3 regions of the Streptosporangium lutulentum genome follow, and region 1 is predicted to be linked to each of the others. Evidence: riboswitches for the same ligand, from Rfam matches in the RefSeq annotation. Region 1 holds a riboswitch; each other region holds the start of a gene.
The links. Region 1 has a riboswitch for thiamine pyrophosphate ahead of thiC (phosphomethylpyrimidine synthase ThiC). Riboswitches for the same ligand answer to the same signal wherever they lie in the genome.

Region 1 (9,785 bases):
TGACCGGGCATCGCGAGCTGGCCGAGATCTGGCGTGACGTGGACCGCGACGACGAGGTGCGCGCGGTGGTCATCCGGGGCGAGGGCGAGGCGTTCTCCTCCGGTGGCGACCTGTCGATGATCGAGGAGATGATGCGCGACCACGGCACGCGCATGCGCGTCTTCGCCGAGGCCCGCGACATCGTCTACAACGTGCTCAACTGTTCCAAGCCCGTCGTCTCGGCCATCCAGGGACCCGCGGTGGGCGCGGGCCTCGCCGTCGCCCTGCTGGCCGACATCTCCGTCGCGGGCCGTACGGCGCGCATCATCGACGGCCACACCCGGCTCGGCGTCGCGGCGGGCGACCACGCCGCCATCGTCTGGCCGCTGCTGTGCGGGCTGGCCAAGGCCAAGTACCACCTGCTGCTGTGCGAACCGGTCACGGGTGAGCAGGCGGAGGCGATGGGCCTGGTCAGCCTCTGCGTCGACGACGATCAGGTGCACGACAAGGCCGTGGAGATCGCGGTCCGGCTGGCCGGGGGATCCGCCGAGGCGATTCGCCTGACCAAGTACACCCTCAACAACTGGCTCCGCCTCGCGGGACCCTCCTTCGACGCGTCCCTGGCCATGGAGTTTCTCGGCTTCACCGGCCCGGATGTGGCGGAGGGCGTGCGGGCGCTGCGGGAGAAGCGCCCGCCCACCTTCGACTGATTCGGCTGACAGGGCCGACCGGGAGAGAAGAGGCCGCCCGGTTTCAGGCGGCCGGACGCGCATCCGGTTTCAGCTCTCCCGGGAAGAAGTTCCGCGATCCGGCGCAAGATTTCGCTCTCCGCTCCGACAGCGTCATGAACGAGATGCCGACGAGCGAGAGGATGACCACGACATGTCCGTCACCGTGGTGAAACCAGGTCCCACACGAACGGGAGCGCGGCCCTGGCCGGCGCTCGCGGTCCTCGCGAGCTTCCAGCGGGCGAGCCGCGGCAGCGGCGACTGATCCGCGCGACACCGGGGAACAGGCCGGGGCCCGGTCACCTCGAAGAAGACGAGGGGCCGGGCCCTGAGGAAGGCGCAGGAGCCACCGCCGGGAGGATTTCCGGCGGGACCTACGAGAGGCCGTCCTGGAAACGCTTGTTCAGGGAGGCCAGGCCGGGCTCGAAGACGCCGCGGGTGAAGATCTTGTTGAGCTTCGCCTCGTCGTCGGCCTCGAAGGTGGCCGACCACTCGATGAACGCCTGGCCGCTGTCGGTGACCGGGGCGACCCGATAGGTGGCGCGGTAGTTGGTGACCGCCAGCGGGGACTCCAGGATCTCGTAGGTCGCGGAGCGGGCGTCGTCGTCGAGGACGAGCAGCCGCTCCCTGAAGAGCCCGCCCGGGCCCTCCATCCTGCGCACCGCCCCCGGCTGTGAGTTCACGCCCTCCTCTATCACGCAGGAGGTCATTCCGGGCAGCCACTCGGCCAGGTTGCCGAAGTCTCTCAGGTAGCTCCACACCTCGTCGGCGGGGGTGTTGACCACGGTGCTGGCGTAGACGGACATCGACCACTCCCTCGTGCTCGCTCAGATCTGCTCAATGGTCTTCCCCCGCGGCGCGTCCGGCAACCGGCTCAGAAACTTCTGGGCAGCCCGAGCACCTGGGTGGCGAGATGGTTCAGCAGGAGTTCCTCGGTCACGGGGGCGACCCTGCCGATGCGGGCGTCGGCCAGCAGCCGGGCGACCGGATACTCCAGGGAGTAGGCCATGCCGCCGTGGGTCTGGAACGCGTGGTCGGCCGCCTCCCAGGCGGCCTGGGAGGCGGTCAGCTTGGCGATGTTGGCCTCGGTGCCGCACGGCCGGCGGCTGTCGAACAGCCACGCGGCCTTGTAGAGCATCAGCCTGGCCAGTTCGATCTTGGCCTTGACCTGGGCGAGCGGGAAGGCGATGGCCTGGTTGGCGCCGATCGGGCGGCCGAAGACCTCGCGCTCCTTGGCGTACCGCACGGCCACCCTCAACGCGACCTCGGCGCCGCCCAGGGCGGAGGCGGCCAGCAGGATCCGTTCGGGGTTGAGGATGTCCCACAGCACCCGCGCGCCCTGGTCCACCTCGCCCACCACGTTCGCCGCGGGCACCCGCAGCTCGTCGATGAAGACCATGTTGGACGGGGTGGTGTTCGCGCCCATCTTCGGGATCGGCTGGAAGGAGAGCCGCCCGGCGGCGACCGCGTCGGGGACGTTCACCAGCAGGACCGTCAGGCCGTCGCTGCGGGGCTTGGCCTCGGCGGCGGGAATGGTCCGGGTGACCAGGAGCATCCAGGTGGCGCGCTGCACGCCGGTGATCCAGATCTTCCGGCCCGTGACGACGAACTCCTCGCCGTCACGGCGGGCGAAGGTGGAGATGCCCAGGGCGTTGGATCCGGCGTCCGGCTCGGTCAGGGCGAAACAGGTCTCCAGCTCGCCGGTGGCGAGCCTGGGCAACAGCTCGCCCCGCTGCCACGGGCTGCCGTGCCTGGCCAGGGTCATGGCGCCGAAGCCGGGGGTGAGCACGTACGTGAACGCAGAGCCGCCGGCCGAGCCGGACGCGGACAGGGTCTCGGTGGCCACGGCCAGCTCCAGCAGGCCCTGCCCGCCGCCGCCGTACTCCTCGGGCACGGCCAGACCGAGCCAGCCCCCCTTGGCGAGCTCCGCCCAGACCTCCTCCGGCCAGCGCTTGTCGTTCTCGCAACGCTGCCAGTAGTCCAGGTCGTAGCGCGCGCAGATGTCGGCGATGCCGCGCTGGACGGCGAGCGCGCTCTCGGGAAGGGTGAAGTCCACCGCGATCAACTCCATTCTGGTTGCGGGCGCAATCGTAGAACGATGTTCGGGTAACACTCCACCGCTTCGCGAGGGCGGTCGGCGCGGGCCGTCCGCCCGATCAGCCCGAGGCGTCCGCGTGCTCGTGCGGCCTGCGCGCGTGATAGACGAAGGCCGGCGGCACGTTGCCCCACACGGTCCGGCCCAGGACGACCTCCTCGAAGGTGTCGGTCAGGCGCTTCTTGAAGCGCCGCGCGGGCGGCAGCCGCTTGGCGAAGCTGTAGGCGAAAGTGGTGAAGGCCGTCTGGGGTCCCATGATCGCGACGACGGCGTTCAACAGGTTGGTCTGCGTCTCCGAGGAGAACGCCGCCCAGGGGAGCCCGCTCACGATCACGTCGGCCTTGCCGAGACCGCGCTCCTGGAGCAGTTGCGGCAGCCGTACCGCGTCGTCGACCACGACGTCCACCTTCGGGTTCCGGTCGGCGAGGAACTCGGCCAGCTTCGGGTTGATCTCGACGGCCAGGTGGTGTCCCCGGCCTCCCAGCCGACGTTGGATCTCGGCCGTGAACGCGCCCGTGCCGGGACCGAGCTCGACGATCACGGGATCGCCCCGGTGCGGAACCGGTGCGGTCACCGCCTCGGCGAGTCGTCGCGAACTCGGCGCCACCGCTCCGACGGTCCCCGGGGAGCGCAGCCACTGGCCCAGGAAGAGCGTGGTGTCTTTCGTCATGCTGTGAAGGGTAGAGGGTTCGCGCGGGCGGCGAGTACGCCGCCCTCCCGCTCCGGGAGACCCGATGGACGCGGGGAAGACGGCGCCGGGAACGACGTCCTCCCCATGCCTCACCAGGTGTCCTCACCGGCCCTCGGCGAAGGGGAGGCGGGGCCGGGGGGAACGACGCCCTCCCCGCCCCCGCCGGGCGCCCTCAGAGGCTTTCGACGGGCAGGTAGACCCGGCCGCCCTCACGGGAGAACTCCTCGGACTTCTCCCTCATCCCGGCCTCCAACGCCTCGGCGTCGGTCAGGCCGCGCTCCTCGGCGAACCTGCGCACGTCGTGACTGATCTTCATGGAGCAGAACTTCGGCCCGCACATCGAGCAGAAGTGCGCGGTCTTGGCCGGGGCGGCGGGCAGCGTCTCGTCGTGGAAGGACCGGGCGGTGTCGGGATCCAGGGAGAGGTCGAACTGGTCCTCCCAGCGGAACTCGAACCGGGCGTCGGACAGGGCGTCGTCCCAGGCCTGCGCGCCGGGGTGGCCCTTGGCGAGGTCGGCCGCGTGCGCCGCGATCTTGTAGGTGATCACGCCGGTCTTCACGTCGTCCTTGTTCGGCAGGCCCAGGTGCTCCTTGGGCGTGACGTAACAGAGCATGGCCGTGCCGTACCAGCCGATCATCGCCGCGCCGACGGCCGAGGTGATGTGGTCGTAGCCGGGGGCGATGTCGGTCGTCAGCGGGCCGAGGGTGTAGAACGGGGCGTCGTCGCAGAGCTCGCGCTGCAGGTCGACGTTCTCCTTGATCTTGTGCATGGGGACGTGGCCGGGCCCCTCGATCATCACCTGGACGTCGTGCGCGTGGGCGATCTTCGTGAGCTCGCCCAGCGTCCGCAGCTCGGCGAACTGCGCCTCGTCGTTGGCGTCGGAGATCGACCCGGGGCGCAGGCCGTCGCCCAGCGAGAACGCCACGTCGTAGCGGGCCAGGATCTCGCAGATGTCGGCGAAGTGCTCGTAGAGGAAGCTCTCGCGGTGGTGGGCCAGGCACCAGGCCGCCATGATCGAGCCGCCCCGGGAGACGATGCCGGTCCTGCGCCGCGCGGTCAGCGGCACGTGGGCCAGGCGCACCCCCGCGTGGACGGTGAAGTAGTCCACGCCCTGCTCGCACTGCTCGATCAGGGTGTCGCGGTAGATCTCCCACGACAGGCCGGCCGCGTCGCCGCCGGCCTTCTCCAGCGCCTGGTAGAGCGGGACGGTCCCGATCGGCACGGGGGAGTTGCGGATGATCCACTCGCGGGTGGTGTGGATGTTGCGCCCGGTGGACAGGTCCATCACGGTGTCGGCGCCCCACCGGGTGGCCCACGTCATCTTGTCCACCTCCTCCTCGATGGTGGAGGCCACGGCGGAGTTGCCGATGTTGGCGTTGATCTTCACCAGGAAGTTGCGGCCGATGATCATCGGTTCGCTCTCCGGGTGGTTGACGTTGGCCGGGATGATCGCCCGTCCGGCGGCCACCTCGGCCCGGACGAACTCCGGGGTCACGCCCTCGCGGATCGCGACGAACTCCATCTCCCGGGTGATCAGGCCGCGCCGGGCGTAGGCGAGCTGGGTCACCGGCGCCCCCGTCGCCCGCAGCGGCCGGTCGCCGCCGCCGGTGAAGACCGCGTCGAGGGAACGGAGGTCGCGGGCCCAGGAGTCCCGGTCCCGGTAGCCGTCGTCGCCGGGCTCGGCGGGACGGCCGCCGTACCGGGCCGTGTCGGCCCGGTCCAGGATCCACTCCTCCCGCAGGCGGGGCAGGCCGCGGGTGATGTCGGTGACCTGGGACGGGTCGGTGTAGGGGCCCGAGGTGTCGTACAGGGTGACCGACTCGCCGTTGGTCAGGCGCACCTCGCGCATGGGGACGTTCAGGTCGCCCTGGTAGGTCTTGAAGCTGGAAATACGCGCGGAAGTCATCGCGCAAACTCCCTTCGCCGGCATTATCCGGAGCAGGTTCTAGCGGTCGGCGGCCGCAGTAGCCGTCCTCTCAGCCCGGTCCTCCGGGCTCCCGCGTTGGTTGATCAAAACCATAAACGCTCCCTCGTCCGCCCGCCATCCCCCATTCGCAGCCGACGCAGTAGTGTCACCATCAGGTACGGGGAGGGAGACATATCGGTGAATCCGGAAGCATCGGGGGCCGAAGATCGAATCTGGACGGTTCCCAACGCGTTGAGCCTGGCGAGGCTTCTCGGCGTGCCGGTCTTCCTCTGGCTGGTGCTGGGCCCCCAGGCCGACGGCTGGGCCGTCGCGCTGCTGATGCTGGCAGGGTTCTCCGACTGGCTCGACGGCAAGATCGCACGGGCCTGGAACCAGACGAGCAAGCTCGGCCGCCTGCTGGATCCGCTGGCAGACCGGCTCTACATCCTGGCCACGCTGTTCGGCCTGGCCATGCGCGGCATCATCCCCTGGTGGCTCGCGCTGGCGATCCCGCTGCGGGACGTCATGCTGCTGGGAATCCCCCTCATCCTGCGCCGCCTCGGGTACGGCCCGGCGCTGCCGGTGCACTTCCTCGGCAAGGCGGCCACCGCCAACCTGCTCTACGCCTTCCCTCTGCTCTTCCTCGCCCACTACGACGCCTGGTACGCGGATCCGGCCCGATTCGTCGGCTGGTCGCTCGCGATCTGGGGAACAGGTCTGTACTGGTGGTCCGGGGTGCTGTATTGGGTACAGGTGCGTCAGCTCATAAGCGAGGCTAAACGCCTTAAGAGGTGATCTGTGAAGGCCGTTGTGATGGCGGGCGGGGAGGGAACTCGGCTCCGGCCGATGACCGCGAACCAGCCCAAACCTCTATTGCCTGTGATCAACCGGCCGATCATGGAGCATGTGCTGCGGCTGCTGAAACGGCACGGCTTCACCGAGACCGTGGTGACCGTGCAGTTCCTGGCCGCCCTGGTCCGAAACTACTTCGGCGACGGCGACGAGCTCGGGATGAGCCTGTACTACGCCACCGAGGACACGCCCCTCGGCACCGCCGGCAGCGTCAAGAACGCCGCCGACAAGCTTCGCGACGAGCGCTTCCTGGTCATCTCCGGTGACGCGCTGACCGACATCGACCTGACCGACATGGTCCGGTTCCACCGCGAGAACGGCGCGATGGTCACCATCGGGCTCAAGCGCGTCCCCAACCCGCTGGAGTTCGGCATCGTCATCGTGGACGACCAGGGCCGGGTGGAGCGCTTCCTGGAGAAGCCCACCTGGGGTCAGGTCTTCTCCGACACCGTCAACACCGGCATCTACGTGATGGAGCCGGAGGTCCTCGACGAGATCGCCGTAGGAGAGTCCGTCGACTGGTCGGGCGACGTGTTCCCGAAGCTGCTGGAGCGCGGCGCCCCGCTGTACGGCTACGTCGCCGAGGGCTACTGGGAGGACGTCGGCACCCACGAGAGTTATCTCAAGGCTCAGGCCGACGTGCTGTCGGGCCGGGTGAAGGTGGACATAGACGCCTTCGAGGTCTCGCCGGGCATCTGGGTGGCCGAAGGCGCCTCGGTGGACGCCGACGCCATCCTCAAGGGCCCCCTCTACATCGGCGACTACGCCAAGGTCGAGGCCGGGGCCGAGCTGCGCGAATACTCCGTGCTGGGAAGCAACGCCGTGGTCCGCGAGGGAGCATTCCTGCATCGCGCGGCCGTTCACGATAACGTCTACGTCGGCCCGAGCACCCACCTGCGCGGCTGCGTCATCGGCAAGAACACCGACCTGATGACCGGCGCCAGGGTCGAGGAGGGCGCCGTCGTCGGCGACGAGTGCATCATCGAGGCCGAGGCGTACATCTCCTCCGGGGTCAAGATCTACCCCTTCAAGACCATCGAAGCCGGGGCGGTGATCAACAACAGCGTCATCTGGGAGCCGCGGGGCCAGCGCAACCTGTTCGGCCCGCGAGGGGTGTCCGGGCTGGTCAACGTGGAGATCACCCCCGAGCTGTGCGTCCGGCTGGCCAGCGCTTACGCCACCACCCTGAAGAAGGGCGCCTCGGTCATCACCTCCCGCGACTCCTCCCGCGCCGCGCGGGCGTTCAAGCGGGCCGTGATCAGCGCCCTGAACGCCAGCGCGATCAACGTGCTCGATCTGGAGGCCGCCGCGCTCCCCGTCGCCCGCTTCCACACCGCCAGGGAGAAGGCCGTCGGCGGCATAGCGCTGCGCACCACCCCCGGCGACCCCCAGAGCGTGGACATCGTCTTCATGGACGAGCACGGCGCCGACCTGTCTCCGGCGGCCCAGCGCAAGCTGGACCGGGTCTTCGCCCGGCAGGAGTTCCGCAGGGCCTTCCCCGGCGAGATCGCCGAGCTCAGCTTCCCCGCCAGGGCGGTGGAGGACTACACCCACGAACTGCTGCGCTGCGTGGACATCACCGGGGTCCGCGACGCGGACATGAAGGTCGTGGTCGACTGCGCGGGCGGCACCTCCTCGCTCGTCCTGCCCAGCCTCCTCGGCAGGGTCGGGGTGGACGTGCTGACCGTCAACAACAGGCTGGACGACGCCTCTCCCACCGAGACCTTCGCCGAGCGCCGCCGCGACCTCCAGCGCCTCGCGGAGCTCGTCAGCTCCTCCAGGGCGGCCTTCGGGGTGCGGTTCGACCCCGTGGGGGAGCGGGTCGCGCTCGTGGACGAGATGGGCCAGCTGATCAGCGAGGAGCGGGCCCTGCTGGTGGTGCTGGACCTGGTCGCGGCCGAACGGCGCGGCGGCAGGGTGGCGCTGCCCGTCACCACCACCCGGGTGGCCGAGCAGGTCTGCCGGTTCCACGGGGTGCAGGCCGAGTGGACCTCCACCGCGATCGACGCGCTCACCGCCGCCGCCAGAAGGCCGGAGATGGTCTTCGCGGCGGACGGGCGGGGCGGCTTCATCGTGCCCGAGTTCGGCCCCACGGTGGACGGCCTGGCGGTTTTCCTGCGCCTGCTCGGCCTGGTGGCCAGGACCCGGCTGTCGCTCAGCCAGATCGACGCCAGGATCCCCGAGGCCAAGCTGCTGCGCCGGACGGTGCCGACCCCGTGGGCGGCCAAGGGCGCGGTGATGCGATCGGTCATCGAGGCCGCCGAGCACCACCGCATCGACACCACCGACGGGGTGCGGGTCGTCGCCGAGGACGGGAGCTGGGCGCTGGTGCTGCCCGACCCGGCCGAGGCCGTCACCCACCTGTGGGCCGAGGGGTCCGACGTCGACTCCGCGCAGGTCATGATCGAGCACTGGGCGCGAGTGGTGGAGGAGGCGGCCGGCGGCTGACGGGCGGTCACCCGGTCCCGGCCTCCCGGCCTCCCGGCGAACACGGCGGACGCGGCGAACACGGCGGATCACCTGGACACGAAACCCACAGCAAACACAGCGAATACAGCGCGGCGGCATGGACCGCGGGCAGTACCCGCTGTAACTTTGTCACCGACCGAACCCGCGGTCCGCGTCAGCCTTGACCTTCGCGTCTCATCACTGTAGGTTGCGACATTCGCAGTCTGAAAGAACACTTGAGAAGCGAAGAAGCGAGGCGCGCATCCTGAGCACCGTTGCCGCGTCTTCGCGGTAGGAGGCCGAGCCGATCGATGCCGAGCGTCTACTGCACGCAGTGCGGTCATGCCAACCCTGAGGATGCCCGTTTCTGTTCACATTGCGGGTCGCCGCTGAGCAGGGCCGAACCACCCGGAGACAGCACGTCGACCATCTCCCTCTCCGGGATCGAGGCCTACGAGGCGGAGACCGGAGAGACGCTTCTCGCCGAGCGGCAAGCCGTGGAGCAGTTGCCCCCGGGCACCGCGTTGCTGGTCGCCATGCGCGGTCCCAACGCGGGCAGCCGTTTTCTCCTGGACAACGACCTCACCACAGTGGGCCGTCATCCCGCGAGCGACATCTTCCTCGACGACGTCACGGTCTCGCGGCGTCACGTGGAGTTCTACCGGCACGGCGGCGCGATGTTCACCGTCCGTGACGTCGGCAGCCTGAACGGCACCTACGTCAACCGCGAGCGGATCGAGGAGGTCCCGCTGTACGGCGGGGACGAAGTGCAGATCGGCAAGTTCCGCCTGGTCTTCCTCACCCGTGGCGCCGCTGGAGGATGATGAGCTCGCAGGCCGCTCGTGCGCACATGAGCATCGGGGAGGTGCTCGCTCTCCTGCAGAGCGAGTTCCCCGACGTCAGCATCTCCAAGATTCGTTTCCTGGAGGGCGAGGGGTTGATCGAGCCGGAGCGCAGTCCCTCCGGCTACCGCAAGTTCACCTACGCCGACGTCGAGCGGCTGCGCTACATCCTCAGCGAGCAGCGTGACCGCTACCTGCCGCTGCGTGTGATCAAGGACCACCTCGAGGCGGCCGATCGCGACGA
Region 2 (9,785 bases), 3.9 Mb from region 1:
CCTGATGGGCCTCGACGATGCCTCGCGCGATCGCCAGACCGAGGCCCGCGCCGGCACCGTCGGCCCTGGGGGTCCGGGCCGCCTCCCCGCGGAAGGCGACGTCGAACACGCGAGGCAGGTCGTCGGCCGGGATGCCGCCGCAGCAGTCGGCGACCGACAGGCAGGCGACCCCGTCCTCCACCGCCGCGCGCACCCACACCGTGCCGTCGGCCGGGGTGTGCCTGATCGCGTTGACCACCAGGTTGCCCAGCGCCCGGGAGAGTTCCCCGGCGTCGGCCTGAACCGGGACCGCCACGTCGGCCTGCCCCTCCAGCCGTACGCCCCTGGCCCTGGCCAGTTGCTCCACCCCGGCCAGCGCGTCGGCGACCAGGTCGCTGAGACCGATTCGCCGCCGGGACAGGCGCAGTGCTCCCGCGTGGATCCTGGACAGCTCGAACAGGTCGTCCACCATGCCCGACAGCCGGTCCACCTCAAGGCGGATCTGCCGGTGATAACGGCTCACGGTCTGCGGGTCGGCGACCACCCCGTCCTCCAGGGCCTCGACCATGGCCCGCATGCCCGCCAGGGGGGTGCGCAGGTCGTGGCTGACCCAGGCGACGAGCTCGCGGCGGGCGATCTCCAGGGAACGTTCGCGTTCGTGGCCCAGGCTGAGGCGGCGATAGGCCTGCTCCAGGGTCTTCGCGATCGTGCGAAGCTCGGCGGGCAGGCCGTCGGGCGGCACGAACTCCCCCGTGGGCGACACCGCCTGCACGGCGTCGACGAGCTTGCGGCTGGCCGCCACGACCCGGCGGGCGAGCACCGCCGCCACGCCCAGGCCGACCAGCCCGCCGACCGCGACCACGCTGAGCACGATGTCCCTGGACTCGCCCTCGATGATCATTTTTAGGGTGACGGCGACCACGCCGCCCACCGTCGCCAGGACGGTCACCACGGCGACCACCGCGAGCATCACCCCGATCGACCGCCTGCGCAGCAGCCGCATCAGGCCCAGCCCGGCCACCGCGATCAGCAGGCCGAGCCCGGCCGTGACCGCGACGATCCGCAGCATCTCGGGGATCACGGCAGGACCAGGGGCTCGTAGCGGTAACCGACCCCCCACACGGTGACGATGCGCCGGGGGACGGTCGGGTCCGGCTCGATCTTCTCTCGAAGGCGGCGGACGTGGACGGTCACCGTGGAGGAGTCGCCGAAGGACCAGCCCCAGACCTGGTTGAGCAGGGCGGAGCGGCTGAAGGCCTGGCGGGGGTTGCGCATCAGGTGGGCCAGGAGGTCGAACTCGCGGGCGGTCAGCATGATCTCCTCCTCGCCGAGTCGCACCTCGTGGGCGCCGACGTCGACCGTCAGCTCGGCGTCCTTGAGCACGCCGGTGCCGGAGGGGGCCGAGACGCCGCGCGCCCGCCGCAGCACCGACTGGACCCGCAGGGCCAGCTCGCGAGGGCTGAACGGCTTGGTGACGTAGTCGTCGGCGCCGGTCTCCAGGCCGACGACCCTGTCCATCTCGTCGCCCAGCGCGGTCAGCATGATCACTGGAACCGGCCACCGTTCCCTGAGTTTCCTGCAGACCTGGAGCCCGTCCATCTTGGGCAGCATCAGGTCGAGGACCAGCAGGTCCGGCGGGTCGGCCAGGGCGCGCCTGAGCGCCTCCGCCCCGTCTCCCACGCACTCGACCGAGTGACCGTCGCGCTCCAGATAGCGGGCCACGACCTCGGCGACCATGGGATCGTCGTCGACCACCAGAATCCGTGCGCTCATATCCCCACGGTAGGCCCGGACGAGGCGGATCCCCACGTTCTGTCATCGGTCCGTAAGCACTCCACCGTCCTGTCACCGGCCCGTAAGACCCGATCGTTATGGTTCCGACTCTCGCCGTTTCGATCGAGGACGTACCGTTGGCCTCATGAGTCGTACCGTGATGGCAGTTCTGGGCGTCGTCCTCGCGCTCTACGTGGTTTTCGGGCTCCTGCTGCCGGCGCTCTTCGGGCTTCTCAAGTTCGTGTTCGTACTGGCGCTGGTGGCCGTCGTGGCCGTCGCCGCGGTCACCGTGGTCGGCAAGTTCGGCAAGTTCGGCAAGTTCGGCAAGTCCGGCAAGTGAACCTGCTCCTCGCCCTCCAGACGCTTTCCGTCTGGCTGCTCGGCGACGGCGGGTTCATGACGGCGACCGCCGTGGTCGGGCTGGGCGTGCTCCTGCTCGCCTGGGCACTGCGTTCGCTGCCTGTCACCTCGGAGGCGGAGCGGCGCTCGCCGCTGTCCCGGCGCGACCGGGCCAGGCGGACCATGTTCGTACGGCAGCGCGACCCCGACGCGGCCGGGAGGTCCCGGCCCAGAGCACCCTCGGCGGGCCCGGCGCCCGCGTAGACGACCAGACCCGTCCGGATCCGCGGGCGCCTTCTGTGCTGATTCCATTCCAGTCCAGAAGGGCCCCCCATGTTCGACTCCGTCATCGAGTTCACCGCCGATCTCATCAACGCGCTCGCCCAGCCCCTGAACTCCACCGCGCTGGCGATCGTCGTGTTCACCCTCGGCGTCCGGCTCCTGCTGTTGCCGTTCGGCGTCATGCAGGCCAGGGGCGAGCGGGCGAGGCTACGGCTCGCGCCCGAGGTTCGGAAGCTGAGGAAACGGCACGGCCGCGACCCCGAGCGCCTCCGGCGGGAGCTGTCCGCCCTCTACGCCAGGGAGAAGACCTCGCCGCTGGCCGGTTGCCTGCCGGGGGTCGCCCAGATGCCGTTCTTCATGGTGATGTACCAGGTCTTCATCTCCTCGACGATCGCCGGGAACGCCAACGTGCTCCTCACCCACGGGCTGTTCGGGGTGCCGCTGGGGCAGCAGTTCGCGAGCACGGTGGCCGGGTTCGGATTGCTCAGCGGACCGACGCTGGTCTTCGCCGGGCTCTTCCTGCTGCTGCTCGCTGTGGCATTTATCACATCACGCCGGATGCGGCGGACGATGAGCGACGAGGTGCAGCCGGAGGTCCTGCGCAGGATCATGCCGCTGCTGCCGTTCGGGACGCTGCTGGCCGCGGCCGTGCTTCCGCTCGCGGCGGGCGTCTACCTGCTCGTCACCACCGCGTGGGCGGCCGGTGAGCGGGCCGTTCTGCACCGTCCCGCACTCGCCGCGCACTGAAACCGTACCGAGCCGTACTGAGCCGTACCGTCTCGCCCGCACGGGCCGCTCCGCCGTCCGGCCTCGCCGGGTGTCCTGGTTCCGTCCGGTCTCGCCGGGGACCGGTCCGCGATGCCCTGTCTCGTCTCACGAGTCGTGAGACGAGACAGGACCTAACCGCACTCCCGCAGGGCGGGCTCGGCGACGGAAACCTTGCCGTTGCCCGCCTGGCCGTTACTGACCGTGCTGACGGCGGTGACCACCGCCCACACCGTGGTGGTCTCGCCCTCGTGCCTGACCCCCCACCTGGAGGCCACATACTCGACGATGCCGAGGCCCCGCCCTCCCAACGAGGAGAGGGTGGGGCGGCCTGCCCGAGGTTCGGTGGCGGCGCCACCGTCACTCACCGCAACCTCGACGTGTTCCTCGGCCCAGCGCCACGCCACTCTGATCTGCCCCGAGGGCAGCGGGTGCGCGTGACGAAGCGCGTTACTCAACAGTTCGCTGACCACGAGCACCGCGTCGTCTATCGCGGTTTCGTAAACGCCCCATTCCTGCAGGTCAGAGGAGAGGCGTTGACGTGCGACAGCGACGCTGGACGGTGCATACGGCAACAACACGACGCTCGACGCACTCACCTCCCCGTATCCCTGTTCCCCCTAAGGAACACACCCCTGTACGACCGAAATGCCCCGTTAGATGGTCTTAGAAACCGGGTGCCGGTTACAGCTTGTGCACATTCGACAATAGATCAGCTCATCCGTTACCGACTCGTTACCGCATCGGCGTGTCGGTTAGGTAAGGGGGTCGGGCGTGTCGGCAATACGCAGGGACAGCCGCATCCGGGTGCCGCCGGTGGGACGCGGATGGGCCGACACCTCGCCGCCCTGCGCGCGTGCCAGGCTGCGCACGATGTAGAGGCCGAGGCCGACCCCGCCGAATCGGCGGCGATCACCGCTGTCCCCCTGGACGAAACGATCGAAGACATGCTCCCGGCTGGCATGGGCGATCCCGACGCCGTCGTCGTCGACGACGAGCACCACCTGGTCACCGTCCACCCAGGCCTCGACCCTGATCAGGCCACCGTCCGGTGAATATTTGAACGCGTTTTCCAAGAGCTGGCCGAGCAGGATGTCGGTGGCGAACGCGTCACCGGAGACCAGAGGCAGGTCGTCGGGGATGTTCACCTCGATCCGGTGCAGGTCGGGCAGGACCGGCAGGCCCAGCGTGGCGGCCCGTACCAGCTCTCCGAGGTCGAAGCCCTCGATCTTCAGGGTGAGCTCGCCGGCTCCGGCCCGGGAGCCCAGCAGCAGGTGGTCCATGAGCCGGCTGAGGGAATGCGCCCGCTCGGCGATGGTGTGCACGGCGCCGCGCCGCTCGGCGTCGGTCATGCTGTCCCAGCGCGCGTCGAGCGTGCTGGCGAAGCCCCGGACCACGGTGATCGGGGTGCGCAGCTCGTGACTGGTGGTGGCCAGGAAGAGATCCTTGGCCTCCTCCAGCTCCTTGCTCCGGGTGATGTCGCGGAAGTCGATCACGACCTCGCCGGTCTCCACGATCTCCGCGCTGAGCACGTCCAGCCAGGTGCCCGAGGGAAGCTGGATGGTGAGCTTGTCGCCCGGCTCCGGCAGCCGGAACGGCGGCGGCCCGCCGATCACCTCGTCCGCGTGGAACCCGGTCAGCTCGGTGGCCGCGGGGTTCCACTGGGTGACCCTGCCCAGCTCGTCGAGGACCGCGATGCCGTCGGCGCTGGCGTCGAACACCGCTCTCTCGTGGGCACGTTGCCGTACGGCCTCCTGGTAGGCCATGGCGTTGCCGACGGCGATCCCGGCATGCCCGGCGAGCAGTTCCAGCAGCTCCAGCTCCAGATGGCCGACCTTGCGCTTGGCGAACAACGCGTACAGCGCGCCGTACGGTCTGCCGCCCATCGCGGCGAGGCCGAGCACGATGGTGTGCAGGCCGGGCACCTGCGACCAGATCAGCTCGTCCAGCCGGGCCTGGTCGCCGGTCTCCAGCAGCACGGTCCGGCCGCCGCGCAACAGCTTGCCGACCAGGCTGGTACGGAGGTCGGCGGTGGAGCCGCGCAGCGAGTCGGGGAGTTTGTGGCGGGCCACGAGGCGGAGCCGGTCACCCTCGATGCGCACGAACCCGCCCGCGTCGGCTCCGGTCAGGTCGGTGAGGCTGGCCGCGATCCGGTCGAGCACGGCGGGCAGCTCCCGCTCGGCGTTGATGTCGGCGACCACGTCGGCCAGCCTCCGGACGAGCTGCGCCCGGCGGGAGGTCCGGTCGTCGGCGGTCTCGTCGTCCTGGGCCAGGTGATAGACGCTGACGTAGCCGAGCAGGTCGCCGCTCTCCGAGCGCAGCGTGCCGGTGTCCACCCGCACGTCGAACAGGCTGCCGTCGCGGTGGAAGCGCTTGGTCCGCAACGACACCTGACCACCGGTGCGGACCCGTTCGAGAACCGCGTTGTGCTCGGCCACCAGTTCTTCGGGGACGACCGGCGCGCGGCGGCCGAGCACCTCCTCGGCGGACCAGCCGAACAGGCGTTCCGCGGCCGGATTCCATGTGAGAACGGTCTCGTCCCGGTCAAGGGCGACGATCGCGTTGGGCGCACCGGCGACGATCGCATGAGAAGCACCGGCGACGGCCACATGGCCGATGCCATCGTCACTGTCGGCCCTGTAGTACCCCACGTATCCATAGTGCCGTCTCAACCGGTCTGATCTTGGCACTTTCGGCCCGCACGTGTCGCCACTCGCCGGGGCGATCCGTCCGATACGCTGCGGTCACCACACACCTGGATACGAAAGGGTGGGGCCATGTCATCCGGCGACATCGATGCATTGCTACGGGTGACCTCGCCCAACTACATCGGGACGAGCCATCCGGACATCGCGTTCGGCACTCTCGACGGCCCGGTGGGACGCCTCACCCTCGCCGTGACGAACCGGGGCGTGGTGGCCTGCAGCTACGAGGACGAGAACATCGTCTTCGAGCGGGTCAGCAGGGAGGTCGGCACGTTCATCGGGCCCGACGCGCGCCGGCTCGACCCGGTCCGCCGGGAGCTGGACGCCTACTTCTCCGGCCGGCTGCGCGCCTTCACCACGACGATCGACCTGCGGCTGGCCACGCAGTTCGCCAGGACCGTGCTGCAGATGATGCTCGCGGTGTCGTACGGCACGGTGACCACCTACCGCGAGATCGCCGAGCGAATCGGCAGGCCACGGGCGCTGCGCGCGGTCGGCAACGCCCTGGGGAGCAATCCGGTGTGCGTGATCGTGCCCTGCCACCGGGTGGTCGAGAGCGAGGTCGTCCTCGGCGGCTACGCGGGAGGCCCGGCCGTCAAGGAGCGACTGCTGCGCATCGAGGCGAACGGCGTGAACCGCTCACCAGGCGGCTCGTAAACCTCGCCCGTTCAAGCCCGCGGACCTCGCCTGTCCTCGCTCCTACAGGCCCGCGGACCCCGCTCGTACAGGCCCGCGGACCCCGCTCGTTCACCGGCGGCGGAGCGCACCCAGGCCGAGTGTGACCAGGCCCGCGACGAGGAACGCGCCGATCGACGCGCTCATCCACGGCTGCGGGGTGAACCCGACGGCCCCCCTGACGCCGTCCCAGATCTCCGCCCACCACGACACGGCCGAGGGCGCGGCGAGCATCCACCAGGTGACGAAGCCGAGCACCCACGGGATCACCATGAGCCAGCGGGAGGGGGCGTTCTCGGAGGTGTCCCAGTTCCTCCCGCGGCCGAGCAGGAAGTAGTCGACCGCCAGCACGCCGAGCATCGGCACGAACACCGCACCGATGATGCTGAGGAACGCGCTGTAGGAGTTGACGTCGATGACAAGGGCCATGGCCGTGGTCAGCACGCCGATGGCCACGGAGAAGATCCGGCGGTCCACCCTCGGCATCAGGTTCTGCAGCGACATCGCCGTGGAGTAGACGTTCGCGAACGACTGGTCGGTTTCGCGCAGCACGAGGACGCCGAAGAACAGCGCACCGAGCGGGGCCGCCACGAACGGGGCGAACACGGCGGTCGGCTGCTCCAGCACCGCGCTGTGACCGGCGAGCGCCACCGCGTAGATGCCGACGGCCAGGCAGGCCACCTGGGCGATGGTGTAGCCGCCGACGACGCCGGTGAAGGCCGCGCGGCTGGAGCGCGAGTGCCTGGCGTAGTCCGCCGCGACCGGCACCCACGAGACGGACAGGGCGACCACGAAGTCCACGGCCGGCGCGAAGGCGTCCCAGGAGCCGCCGGTCTGGACGGGGGTGTCACGGAAGAAGACCACCGCGAACCAGGCCATCGAAACGATCACGCCGATCGTGACGAACCGCCGGATCAGCCGGATGGCTCCCAGAGGGTAGATGGTCAGCGCCGTCGTCAGGACCCCCGCCACGATCGCCCAGACCGTATAGGGGACCGACTGCCCGAAGATCGCCTGCGCGCCCATCGCGATGACCCACAGCTCGAACGCGCCCCAGCCGATCATCTGGATGATGTTCAGCACGGTCGGGACGTAGGAGAGCTTCGCGCCGAACAGCCCGCGCAGCAGCACCATCGCGGGCTGGCCGGTCTGCACTCCCGGAATCGCCGCGAGACCGACCATCGCGGTGCCGATCAGGCTGCCGACGAGGGCCGCGGTCAGGGCCGCGTTGAAGGTGAGCGGGTTCTCGTCGAGCAGCGGGTTGATCAGGAAGAGCGCGAAGGAGAAGCCGAGCAGGCTGACACCCAGGTTGGCCCAGAACGCGCCCTGGTCGAGCGCGCCAAGGGTCTTGGGGGGTGCCTCGTCGAGGGTGAGGGGTGCCTCGGTAGCGCTGGAATCAGTGATGGCGGGCGTCATTACACGCTCCCTACGCCGGCATTACCCGGACAGGTTCATGCGGTCGGCGGCGCGTCGGAGGATTCGAGTGATCCCCTGCGTGGTCCGCCCTCTCAGCCCGGTTACGCCCGAGCTCCCGCGGTAGACAATTCGCCTGATTATGTCATTCATTCCTCTCTTGGCAAGGACCGTATCCGGCCACGAGCCCTCGGCAAGGGCCACGTCAGGCTTCTGAGGAGAGGCCCGTCGGTTCGACGAGCGGACCCCGTCCCTCTCACCGCCGCCGGGCCGGGAACGGGTCTCCGCCGTCGCCGTCGCCGTCGCCGATCCGTCAGGCCACGAACGGCTCTCCGCCGTTCTCGCCGACCATGGGACGACCGGCGAGATTCCAGGACTGCATGCCGCCGCCGACGTTGATCGCGTCCCAGCCGACGTGGTTCAGCCAGGCCGCGGCGTTCGCGGAACGGCCTCCGAGACGGCAGATCACGTAGACGGGCGCGTCCTTGGGCACCTCGTCGACCCGTGCCTGCAGCTCGCCCAGCGGGATGTGGACGGCGGTGGGCGCGTGGCCGGCGAGCCACTCGTCGGTCTCGCGTACGTCGAGCAGGAACGCCCCGTCCGGAACGGCCTGCACTTCGATCTCAGGAACACTCATGAACCCATTGTCCCAAGTCCTTCACCGAATGTGGCCCAAAGCCGCTCAGAGGCCCTGCATCGGCCCTGCGTCCCGCCCGCTCGCCGCCTTCGCCGGATCCTCCCGCCGCCGTCCCGGCGATCCCTGAGCGGCGCCGTCCGGGTGGAGGGTCAGGGCACGTCCCAGAAGGCGAGCTCGTGGGCCATTCCCTCGGTGAACAGCTCCCTGGCCCGGCCGGGGTCCGGGGCGGCCTCGTCGATCATCACGGCGATGCGCTCGGTCAGCTCGGCGAAACCCGGGTGGGCGTAGGTGTCGACCCAGGCGCGGTAGCGCGGCTCGGCCGGGGGGTTCTCCGCGAGGATGCGGCCGAGGGTGGAGTAGCCCCACATACACGGGTAGAGCGCGGCCAGGCCGTCCGCGTAGCGGGCCGCGGAATCGAGCAGGAACGAGGTGTACGCCACGCAGGCGGGGCCTTTCCTCGCCCCCTCCAGGTCGGCGCCGAACTCGGCCGAGAGGGACCGGTGCAGGTTCAGCTCCTCGTGGAAGGTGGCGTGGGCCAGGTCCACCAGATCGCCCAGATGGCCGTCGGGAGCCTGCCACGCCAGCCGGGAGAACACGCGCACGTAGTCCAGGAGGAACAGGTAGTCCTGCTCCAGCCAGGACCGGAACACCCGATCGTCCAGGTCTCCCTTCGCGATCCCCGCCACCGTCGGGTGGGCGAGCTGCGCGTCGACGAGGGGGCGGCCAATGGCGTGCAGTTCCGCAGAGATGCTCATAAATTGAGCATTGTCTCAAGCCAGGGCCGCGGCGCCGAAGCACCCGCACCGGATGGTGGCGGAGCGGTCCCCCGATCCTCACGGCGTCGGGACCGAGGGCGCCCCGGGCTTTCGCGCCCGGCCCTCACGTGGTGCTCACGACGTAGGGTCGAGCGATGACAACGATCGCTGAGGAAGTACTTCTCCTCGCCTACAGCGAGGTGGAGGGCAGGCAACTGATCGGCTCCTCGGAGCTGGACGCCGCACTCGGCGGCGCCGTACTGGCGGAGCTGGCGATCCACGACCGGATCGACCTCGCGGGCAAGCAGGTCACCGTCCGCGACGCGACCCCCCTCGGGGACGAGGAGCTCGACGCGGCGCTGGCCAGGATCGCCGAGGAGCCGAAGGGGCGCAAGCCCGAGTGGTGGGTCCAGAAGTTCCATTCGACCAAGCTCCGCAAGCGCCTGCTCTCCCGTCTGGCGG
Region 3 (9,785 bases), 6.4 Mb from region 1:
GATCGCCGACTGGCTGGACGGGCACGCCTACCATCGGGGCCAGTTCGTGAGCTTCCCGGTCGACAACCCGGATCAGCGCATCGAGGAAGACGTCACGCAGTTCGTCGAGAACTCGTACGACCTGTCGATCGGTGCGATCGACGCCGCCTTGAGGTTGGTGTCGTTCACCGCCATCCTCTGGGGGCTCTCAGGACCGATGTCCGTCTTCGGCCACGCGGTACCGCGTGCGATGGTCTTCCTCGCCTACGTCTACGTGATCATGGCGTCGTTCCTCGCCTTCAGGATCGGTCGCCCGCTGATCCACTTGAACTTCCTGCGAGAGGGCCTCTCCGCCTCTTTCCGCTACACCCTGGTCCGCCTGCGGGACAACTCCGAGAGCATCGCGTTCTGCGGTGGCGAGGATGTCGAGCGGACGGCGCTGTCGGCCAGGTTCTCCAGTGTCATGGGGAACACCTGGGCGATCACCAAGCGGTCCCTGAAGCTTCAGGTGTTCAACGACACGGTCACCCAGATCTCGGTCGTGTTCCCCTTCATCATCCAGGTGCCGCGCTTCTTCAGCGGAACGATCTCCCTCGGTGACATCACCCAGACCGCCGACGCTTTCGGCCAGGTGCACGACTCGTTGTCCTTCTTCAGGAACTCCTACGACTCCTTCGCCACCTACCGGGCGACGCTGAACCGGCTGACGGCGCTGATGGACGCGAACAGGGAGTCGCGCGGCCTGTCGTCGCCGATCTTCACGCATCGCCCCGACGCGCTGGAGATCGAGGGCCTGGGAGTATGGCGTCCCGACAGGCAACCGCTGATCGAGGGCCTGACGCTGAGCATGAGCCCAGGGCAATCACTGCTGGTCAGGGGCGCCTCGGGAAGCGGGAAGACCACGTTGCTGCGCAGCCTGGCCAGTCTCTGGCCGCACGCCCACGGCACCGTCCGCCGCCCCACCGGAGCTCACACGCTCTTCCTGTCGCAGCAGCCCTACCTGCCCCTGGGAAGCCTGCGTACCGCGCTGGCCTACCCCGAGCCCGCGCACCGGATCGGCGACGAGCAGGCGTGCGAGGCGTTGCGCTGGGTGCAGCTCGGCCATTTGGAGGGTCAGATCGACGATGAGGCCCAGTGGTCCCGCACCCTGTCTCCCGGCGAGCAACAGCGCCTCGGCTTTGCCAGGGTCCTGCTGCAGCGGCCCCTCCTGGCCTTCCTCGACGAGGCGACCTCCGCCGTCGACGAAGGTCTCGAACACGCGTTGTACAGCTTGATCCGCGATCGCCTGCCCCGGTGCATCCTCGTCAGCGTCGGCCATCGCAGCACGTTGAACGCCTTCCACACCCACTATCTGGAACTGCTCGGTGCGGGACGCTGGGGCATGGCGCCGGGAGGCGGGTAGGCCGTTTTCGTCCGTGGAACGGTTGGTCTCGACCCGCCAGGTGCACGATCGCCGATGGCCGGCCGGGTGAAGGGCCGGAAAGGGGCTGATGTGACGCCTTCGCTCCCCGGTTCAGACGGCGCGGGTGTCGTCGTACGTCGCACGGTTGGCGAGCACGTCGTCCATGTGCGTCTCGGCCCAGGCCTTGAGGCCGCTCATCATCTGGTGCAGCGAGAGACCGAGATCGGTCAGCTCGTAGGAGACCGTGACGGGCACGGTCGGCGTCGCGGTACGGGTGATCAGACCGTCACGCTCCAAGGAGCGCAGCGTCTGAGTGAGCATCTTCTGACTGACGCCGGCCAGCAGGCGGGACAACTCCGAGTAGCGCATCGACCGGGGCTCACCGGCGCAGTCGGCGCCGAACCGATGCGAGCCGTCGCTGCCCAGCGCGGCCAGGACCAACGTGACCCACTTGTCGGAGATCCGGTCGAGCAGCTTGCGGCTAGGACAGGCCGCAAGGAAAGCGTCATATTCCGCCTTGGTCTGTGCCCTCTTCTGTGCCGCCGTCATCGTCGCCATCGACCGCTCCTCCACCCGTGGGTGCCTTACGAACTCGGAAGTACGTACTTCCCGTCAGGAAGTTACCCCTCCATAGTGAAGCAGGTATCCGTCAGGCACCAGCACCGCCTGGCTCAACACTGAAACCAGAGGTATGAGCATGTTCTCCACTTCCCTTCCCGGCGGCACCTGGACGCTGGGCGACCTGACCGTCACCCGGTTCGGCTACGGCGCCATGCAACTCGCCGGCCCCTGGGTCATGGGGCCGCCCGCCGACCACGACGGCGCACTCGCCGTCCTCCGCGAGGTCGTCGACCTCGGCATCACCCACATCGACACCAGCGACGCCTACGGGCCGCACGTCACCAACCAGCTGATCCGTGAAGCGCTGCACCCGTACCCCGAATCGCTGCACATCGTGACCAAGGTCGGCGCGACCCGCGACCAGCAGGGCGGCTGGCCCCCGGCCCGGGAGCCGGAAAACCTGCGCCGGGCCGTCCACGAGAACCTTGAGAGTCTCGGCCTGGAGGTGCTCGACCTGGTCAACCTCCGGCTCGGCAACGCCGAGGGACCCCAGCCCGGCTCGCTCGCCGAACCGTTCGAGACGCTCGTCGAACTCCAGCGGCAGGGCCTGATCCGGCACCTCGGAGTGAGCACCGCGACGGCGGAACAGGTCGCCGAGGCGCAGGCGATCGCGCCGATCGTGTGCGTGCAGAACATGTACAACCTCGCGTACCGCCACGACGACGCCCTGATCGACGGGCTCGCCGAACAGGGCGTCGCCTACGTGCCCTACTTCCCGCTCGGCGGCTTCAGCCCACTGCAGTCCTCGGCGCTCTCGACCGTGGCCGCCCGGTTGGACGCGACGCCGATGTCTGTCGCCCTGGCCTGGCTACTGCGGCGGTCGCCGAACATCCTGCTCATCCCCGGCACCTCGTCCGCGGCGCACCTGCGCGAGAACATCGCCGGCGCGGAACTCTCGCTCTCCGACGAGGACCTCGCCGAACTGGACAAGATCGGCCTCTGACGAGGCATCCGCCGGCCCACTGTTTGCAACGGCGGCGGTGACCTGCGCGTTCACGCCGTGGCGGTGTTCTCCGGGCAGGTCAGGAGTCAAGGAAGAAAAGCGTTCACCGGCGGAAAAGGATGATCCGCGGCTGCGTCACGGTTTGACGGCAGGCCTCGGCTTGACGGCAGACCTCGGCGCCCGCTCTCAGGTGCGGGAGTGAACCGCACCGGGATCACCGGAGACTCCGGCCTGCCCCGGGTCCTGTGGAGGCGCGGTTCAAGCCGTCGAGCGCGGGTCAGATCGGCAGTCCGATCAGCCCCCACCCGCGACGGTGGGCCTCGCCCACCACCTCTCCCCAATCGCTGAGCAGGTCGGTGAACTCCTCGAAGTTCTTGATCCAACACCCTGAAGGCCGCACGGCGTGCACGGCGAACGGCTCACGAAGTTCCTCAAGGCGCGGTGCGGCCCTGGCCCAGAGTGTGACCAGGGCGGCTACGGCCTCCGGAGGGCAGGCGAGCGACAGGCCCGAGCCCCTGTCGCCGTCAGGAGGGAGCAGCTCGCCATGCACGTGCACAGCATCGTTGTCGGGGTCGGGCCCGTACCAGAACAGCCCTGACAAGAATCCGTCCAGCGTCGCGCGCAGGTCCGGGTCGGCAGAGCCCCGGACCTTCTCCCAGGCTTGGCCGGCCCAGAAATGCGCCTTGAACGAGCCCAGCGTGCGGTAGAACTCATACCTCGCGAACCAGGGCACGCCCGCCGAGGGCCACACCCACCCGCGCTCGGGATCCTCAAGGTCCGAATCATCTTCCGGGTACGCGGCGTCCACGAGCAGTTCCAGGCGCCGGCCGGGTGGGGCCTCCGTGATGCGCGCCCAGTCGACGACCAGGACCGTGATGTCCAATCCCATGCGAGAAGGCTAGGCCCCGAACAGGCACGGACGAGCGGGCTGTTACCCTGGTCCGCGACGCGGGGTGCCCCGAGACGTTCGGGGCTGAGAGCACACCCGTCGAACCTGATCTAGTTCGAACTAGCGAAGGGACGTCATGTTCTGCGACGACGTCTGGGCACGTTCCGCCACACTGCTACAAGCCATCCATCGGCACCCCTTCAACACCGCACTCGGCGAAGGCACACTCGACCGCCGGCTTTTCGCCTTCTACATCGTGCAGGACGCCAGATATCTCGGGGCGTTCTCCAAAGCGCTCGCCACCGCCTCGGTGCGGGCCGACGATTCCCAGGAGGCCGCGTTCTGGTCGCGCAGCGCGCACGCCGCGCTGGACGCCGAGCGGACCCTGCACGAGGGTTACATCGAGGAGTACGGTCTGACCGCCGCCGACCTCGCCGGCATCCGGACCTCACCCACCTGCCTCGGCTACTCCTCCTTTCTGCAGGCCGTCGCGCTCACCGCGCCGTACCCGGTGCTCGTGGCCGCCGTTCTGCCGTGTTTCTGGGTCTACCAGGATGTGGGCGCGGCGCTTCTGAAGCGGACCGGCGACATCGCCGGCCATCCTTACCGGGCGTGGATCTCCACCTATGCCGATCCGGACTTCGCCAAGTCGGTCGAGCAGGCCAAAGAGATCGCCGATCGGCTGGCGGCCACGGCGGACGGCGTGACCCGCGCCGCCATGACCGAGGCGTTCGTCCAGGCCACGGAGTACGAGTGGATGTTCTGGGACAGCGCATGGCACCGGGAGGCGTGGCCCACGGCGCAGTGGCTGCCGGGCGACTGACACCGACGCGTCCACGCGCTGACCCGATCACGCGCTGGGGCGCGAGCGGGTCCTGACCTGTTTGGTTTTACCGCCAGGTCAACCCAGGTTCGGTACTGTGTTCGAGGTGCGGGGTGAAGGGTGATTCCGGAAGCTCCGAAATGCCGCGAAGGACGGCGACCGGGCCGGCGCCCGCCCCTCCCCCGTACGGCGTGGCGGCCCGGCTACGCCTCCAGCGAGCCGAGGGTTTCCCGCAACCACGTCAGCTCCGCCAGGCTGGTGGCCCTCGCGATGGACAGCAACCCCCGCCTGAACGGGTCGTCGAACTCCTCGGCCCGCACCGGCCGGTCCCCTTCGTAGAAGAAGCTGCTCGGCCGGGCGAGGAATTCCAGCCGACGCCGCAGCACCGCCGCCTGCGCCGCGGGATCACCCAGGTGGCGCAGGAACGCCAGCAACACGAACCACTTGTTCTCGTCGCTGATCTCCAGGTCGTCGGGCTCCCGCAGCCGCCGCAGTATCTCCGCCCGTCCCGCGTCGGTCAGGTGGAGCGTCCGCCGGGGCGCCGCGGCCACGCCCGGCTCATCCTGGCGCACCAGCCACCCCGCCGACTCCATCCGCTTGATGGCCGGATAGAGCGTCCCGTCCGCCACCGGACGTACGTGCCCCAGCAACGCCGCCACCCGTCCGCGCAGGTCGTACCCGTGCGACGGCCGGTCGTACAGAAATCCGAGTACCGCCAGCTCCAGCATGACGCCACTATACCTCGCTTGCGATATACCTAGATGCCGATATACATTGCCTCCGATACATCAGGAGGTTGTCATGCACACCGCGATCGTCCACCCGAGTGGCGCCAAGATCCGCTGGGTCGAGTTGCCCGGCACCGGCCCCGCCCGCGTCTACGTCCACGGCCTCGGCGCCTGCGCCGCGCCGTACTTCGCCGCCGCCGTCGCCCACCTCACCGCCGCGCCCATCGGCGGCGTCGCGCAGGGGGCGTGACACCCGGCGAGGTCCCGGCCGCTCGTCAGCCCGCCGTACCGGGCGCCGTGCCGGTCGGTCCAGCCGTGACCGGTGCCCCATGGTCGGCGGCGCTCCACTCCAGGTCTTCGCTCCGCGAAGCCGCCGTCGCCGCCGGTGAGAGCCTCCGGCGTCTTCTCCCTACCGGCCGATATCATGGACGTTCTTCGCCACTTCCGGTTTCGAGATCAGCCGGACGGGGATGTCACGCAGACCTGCGGCAAGAACACCTGACCATCGAGCCCGGAAGGCCTGACCCCGAACATGGCCACCGTCACCGTCGTGATCCCCACGTTCAACGAGGCGGACAATCTTCCACTGATCGCGGAGGCCCTGCTCGCACTGCCACTCGACGACCTGCGGCTCCTGGTCGTCGACGACAACTCCCCCGACGGCACGGGGAAGGTGGCCGACGAGCTGGCCGCCGCGCATCCCGGCCGGGTCGGCGTGGTGCATCGGCCGAACAGGGAGGGGCTCGGGCGCGCCTACATCGAGGGCATGGAGACCGCGCTCGCGGCCGGAGCCGACTTCGTGGTGCAGATGGACGCCGACTTCTCCCATCCCGTCGACGCCGTTCCGCGCCTGCTCGGGACCGCGCAGGCGACCGGAGCGGCGTGCGTGATCGGCAGCCGGTACGTGCCGGGCGGGACGCTGGCCGCCGAGTGGAGCCGCCGCAGGCGGGCCCTGTCGGCCTGGGCGAACTTCTACGTCCGCACCATCCTGCGCATCAGGTTGCGGGATGTGACCGCCGGGTTCAAGATCTGGCGGGCCGAGAGCCTCGCCGCGCTTGACCTCGGCGGGATCTCCTCGGGTGGCTACAGCTTCCAGGTGGAGATGCACTACCGGGCGACCAGGGCGGGGATGACGATCGTTGAGATTCCCATCCACTTCTCCGATCGCCGGGCGGGCACCTCGAAGATGAGCCTGCGGGTGCAACTGGAGTCGGCGCTGATGCCGTGGCGGCTGAGGTTCAGACGCTGAAACGGGTGCCTGAGGATCGGTCCTCACGGTTCCGGGTGCCCGGGTGTCCGACGGTCGCCCGGCGCGCCACGGGCTCACGAATCCTCCGGCGGAGCCCGGGCGCGCGCCGACGCGCACCCGGGTGTGCCGGAGGGGGACGGATCAGCCTCGCGGGCGGCGATACTGCTTGGGCAGCTTGAAGCCGCGCGAGTCGAGCACCGTGCGCAGGCGGTCGGGGTAGTCGGTGATGAGGCCGTCGACGCCGTCGTCGATGAGCTTGTTCATGGTGGGCGCGTCGTCGACGGTCCACGGGATCACCTTGATGCCCAGGCGGTGCGCCTCGTCGACCATCGTCTTGGTGACGTAGGGCCGGTATCCGGGGTCGGTCACCTTCCCGTTCTGGGGGAATCCGTGCACCGGCGAGAACGCGCCGGCCCCGAAGGACTTGACGGCCTTCAACGGGTCGCCGCCGAAGTCGTCGATGTCGATCCCGCCCAGCCACGGCGACGCGCCGGGCTGTCCCGTCTGGAGGAAGGTGTAGTCGGTGAGCGCCACGAGCGGCAGCCGCGGCTCGACCTGGCGCATCCGCATGAGGGAACCCCAGTCGAAGCTCTGGATGGTCACCTGCCTCGTCATGCGGGCCCGCCGGATCTCCTCGGCGGCGACCTGGACGAACTGCTCGCGGGGCGCGGTCTCGCTCGGCGCCCCCGCCTCCACCTTGGTCTCGACGTTCAGCATGACGTCTTTCGCCCGGTAGCTCTTGACCAGGTCGAACACCTCGCTGAGCAACGGCATGCGGGCACCGGGCGCCGGGCGCTGGCCGGGGAAGTCCGGTAACGTCCCGGAGCCGCAGTCGAGGGTCCTGACCTGCGCGAGGGTGAGGGTGTTGACGTACTTGCCGACGTAGGGGTAGGCGGTGTCACCGGGAGACACGGGGCCGGTGTCCTGGCATTTCCTGCCGTCCACCTTGCGGTCGTGGGTGACGACCGCCCTGCCGTCCTTGGTGATCTGGATGTCCAGTTCGAGCGTGCTGACACCGACCCGCAGGCCGTTGGCGAAGGAGTCGAGGGTGCTCTCCACCACCAGCCCGAGCCCGCCCCGGTGAGCCTGCAGGTCAAAGCTCTTGTGGCCCCTCCCGGGCCTGTCATGGTCGGCCACGGCCACGCCGGGGGCGGCCGCGACGGCCACTCCGGAGAGGGCGGCGATCACGGCGGCCGTACGGATTCTGATCATCGTGAGTCTTCCCGTTCTACGCGTCGGTCGTGCGAGTCTGCAGGGGAAAGGCACAGCGGCGGGCAGGACGACGGCGATCACCGAAACCGCCCGGCATCGATCGGCTGCGCCACTCACCAACTTGCCGATCTTTCATGACCTGCGGCCAAATCCCCGGCGAAACCACGGAGACGTCTGGACGCCGTGGACTCTCCCTCACGCGCCGTGTGCCGGGCCGGCGCCGTGTCCGGGACGCCCATGGCGGTGACCGCGAAGCCGGTGACCGCATACGGGAACACCGTCCGCGACGTGATCTGTGACCACCTTCTCTAGAACGCCCGCTCTCGCCGGAAAGTGCGACAGCATCGATAAAGTGATTTATCGGATCGCCGCGCTTTGCTCGTGCCGTCGGCATGTGGAGTGGCGCAGAAGGCCGCACCCCCGCCCCCCTCCCCGCCGCCTCCCGTGCCCTCCTCCCCGACGCCTCCCGCGCCCTCCTCCAGCGCTCCGGCGGCGACCGCCTCAGCCTCCCCCGGCGCCCCCGGACAGGACACGCGGCCCGCGCTGGCCGAGACGCGCAGCACCCTCACCCCGAACCTCAAGGTCGAGGTCGTCGGACTGAACCGGGTCAAGGGCGAACACCTCGTCGCCCAGCTCAGGCTCACCAACACGGGCACCGACGATCACCTGTCGTGGACCGGCGAGATGGGCGACAGCACGCGTCCACTGGGGCAGATCCGATGGGCCTCCGGCATCGGCGTGCTCGACGCGCGGGCTCACACCTGGATCCTGCCGTACAAACCCGCCGACTTCCCCTGCCTGTGCAGCGACGAGGACCGCGACAACCTCGGCTACTTCATCGACCCCGGGCAGTCGATCACCGTGTACGCGGTCATGCCCGCCCCCTCCGGCAACCCCGCCGTCACCACGGTCGTCACTCCTGTCGGCCCGCCCATGCTGAACGTGCCGATCAGCGACGAGCCGCCGGTCACCCCGCCCGGCGTGGACATCCCCGATCCCGACGCCGAGCCCGTCACCACCGTCACCCGCCAGGTCGTGACGCCGTCGGAGTCGCTGGACGCGTCGGAGGAGACCGCGGACGACGGCAAGGACCTCCAGGTCAGCCTCTCCTCCGACGTGCTGTTCGCAGTGGACAAGGCCACGCTGACGCCCAAGGCCGAGGCGATCCTGGCACGCACCGCCAAGCTGATCGAATCCTCGTCCGGATCCACGGTGAGGGTGGAGGGGCACGCCGACTCCTCCGGCACCGACGCCATCAACGACCCGCTGTCCGTGCGCCGCGCCCAGGCCGTGCAGAAGGCGCTGTCCGCGCTGGTCACCAGGGAGGGCGTGGGTTTCCAGGCCAAGGGGTACGGCTCCCGCCGCCCGCTCTACGGCAACGACAGCGAGGAGGGCAAGCGACGTAACCGCCGCGTCACGGTGACGTTCGCCAAGCCGCAGCCCGCCGAGACGGACCGGGCGGCCACTCCCTCGACGACCCTCGCTCCGGGAGCGACCGAGCTGAAGGGCACCGCGAGAGCGGACGGCCAGCCGATCTCCATGGAGGTGACCGGCCTGCGGCGGATCCCCGGCGGCCTCGGTCTGCTGACCTACCGCGTCACCAACGAGGGCGACGGCGAGGCCTGGTTCAACGAGCTGCACCATGCGAAGGACTGGGTGTCCTTCAAGTATCAGGCGGCCACCAACGTCACGCTGACCGACGTGACCGCCGGGCGCCGGTATCTACCCGGCCGGCTCCAGGTGCCCACCGACGACGGCGGCGTCGATTCCTACTGCGCCTGCACCGATGTGTCCGGTGTGCGCCTGGGCACCGAGAAGTTCGGGCCGGGCCAGGAAAGGGAGTTCTGGAACCTTTTCGCGCTGCCCGCGGACGCCTCCACGATGAAGGTGAAGATCGCCAGCTTCCGCGACCTGCAGGTGCCCGTCCAGTGATCCGAAG

Region 2: linked by a shared signal. The riboswitch ahead of J2853_RS34370 (purine-cytosine permease family protein) and the one ahead of thiC (phosphomethylpyrimidine synthase ThiC) in region 1 are both predicted to bind thiamine pyrophosphate.
Region 3: linked by a shared signal. The riboswitch ahead of J2853_RS45450 (TenA family protein) and the one ahead of thiC (phosphomethylpyrimidine synthase ThiC) in region 1 are both predicted to bind thiamine pyrophosphate.

Annotation. Positions count from the first base shown of each region.
Region 1 is NZ_JAUSQU010000001.1:3,692,970-3,702,754, reverse strand. It holds gene J2853_RS16565 (enoyl-CoA hydratase/isomerase family protein) at 1-689, shown strand, start outside; gene J2853_RS16560 (SRPBCC family protein) at 1,082-1,513, opposite strand; gene J2853_RS16555 (acyl-CoA dehydrogenase family protein) at 1,582-2,763, opposite strand; gene J2853_RS16550 (class I SAM-dependent methyltransferase) at 2,864-3,472, opposite strand; gene thiC (phosphomethylpyrimidine synthase ThiC) at 3,666-5,399, opposite strand; TPP riboswitch at 5,392-5,504, opposite strand; gene clsA (cardiolipin synthase ClsA) at 5,598-6,194, shown strand; gene J2853_RS16535 (mannose-1-phosphate guanyltransferase) at 6,198-8,699, shown strand; gene J2853_RS16530 (double zinc ribbon and FHA domain-containing protein) at 9,011-9,523, shown strand; gene ftsR (transcriptional regulator FtsR) at 9,550-9,785, shown strand, end outside.
Region 2 is NZ_JAUSQU010000001.1:7,632,820-7,642,604, forward strand. It holds gene J2853_RS34330 (sensor histidine kinase) at 1-1,060, opposite strand, end outside; gene J2853_RS34335 (response regulator transcription factor) at 1,057-1,752, opposite strand; gene J2853_RS34340 (hypothetical protein) at 1,898-2,092, shown strand; gene J2853_RS34345 (DUF6412 domain-containing protein) at 2,089-2,355, shown strand; gene J2853_RS34350 (YidC/Oxa1 family membrane protein insertase) at 2,425-3,120, shown strand; gene J2853_RS34355 (ATP-binding protein) at 3,273-3,737, opposite strand; gene J2853_RS34360 (sensor histidine kinase) at 3,894-5,789, opposite strand; gene J2853_RS34365 (methylated-DNA--[protein]-cysteine S-methyltransferase) at 5,916-6,500, shown strand; gene J2853_RS34370 (purine-cytosine permease family protein) at 6,591-7,934, opposite strand; TPP riboswitch at 7,925-8,063, opposite strand; gene J2853_RS34375 (rhodanese-like domain-containing protein) at 8,245-8,568, opposite strand; gene J2853_RS34380 (TenA family protein) at 8,718-9,323, opposite strand; gene J2853_RS34385 (GOLPH3/VPS74 family protein) at 9,479-9,785, shown strand, end outside.
Region 3 is NZ_JAUSQU010000001.1:10,109,476-10,119,260, reverse strand. It holds gene J2853_RS45470 (ABC transporter ATP-binding protein/permease) at 1-1,381, shown strand, start outside; gene J2853_RS45465 (winged helix-turn-helix transcriptional regulator) at 1,493-1,939, opposite strand; gene J2853_RS45460 (aldo/keto reductase family oxidoreductase) at 2,073-2,945, shown strand; gene J2853_RS45455 (hypothetical protein) at 3,223-3,834, opposite strand; TPP riboswitch at 3,885-3,983, shown strand; gene J2853_RS45450 (TenA family protein) at 3,971-4,657, shown strand; gene J2853_RS45445 (PadR family transcriptional regulator) at 4,861-5,385, opposite strand; gene J2853_RS45440 (hypothetical protein) at 5,459-5,635, shown strand; gene J2853_RS45435 (polyprenol monophosphomannose synthase) at 5,918-6,634, shown strand; gene J2853_RS45430 (glycerophosphodiester phosphodiesterase family protein) at 6,776-7,846, opposite strand; gene J2853_RS45425 (OmpA family protein) at 8,228-9,778, shown strand.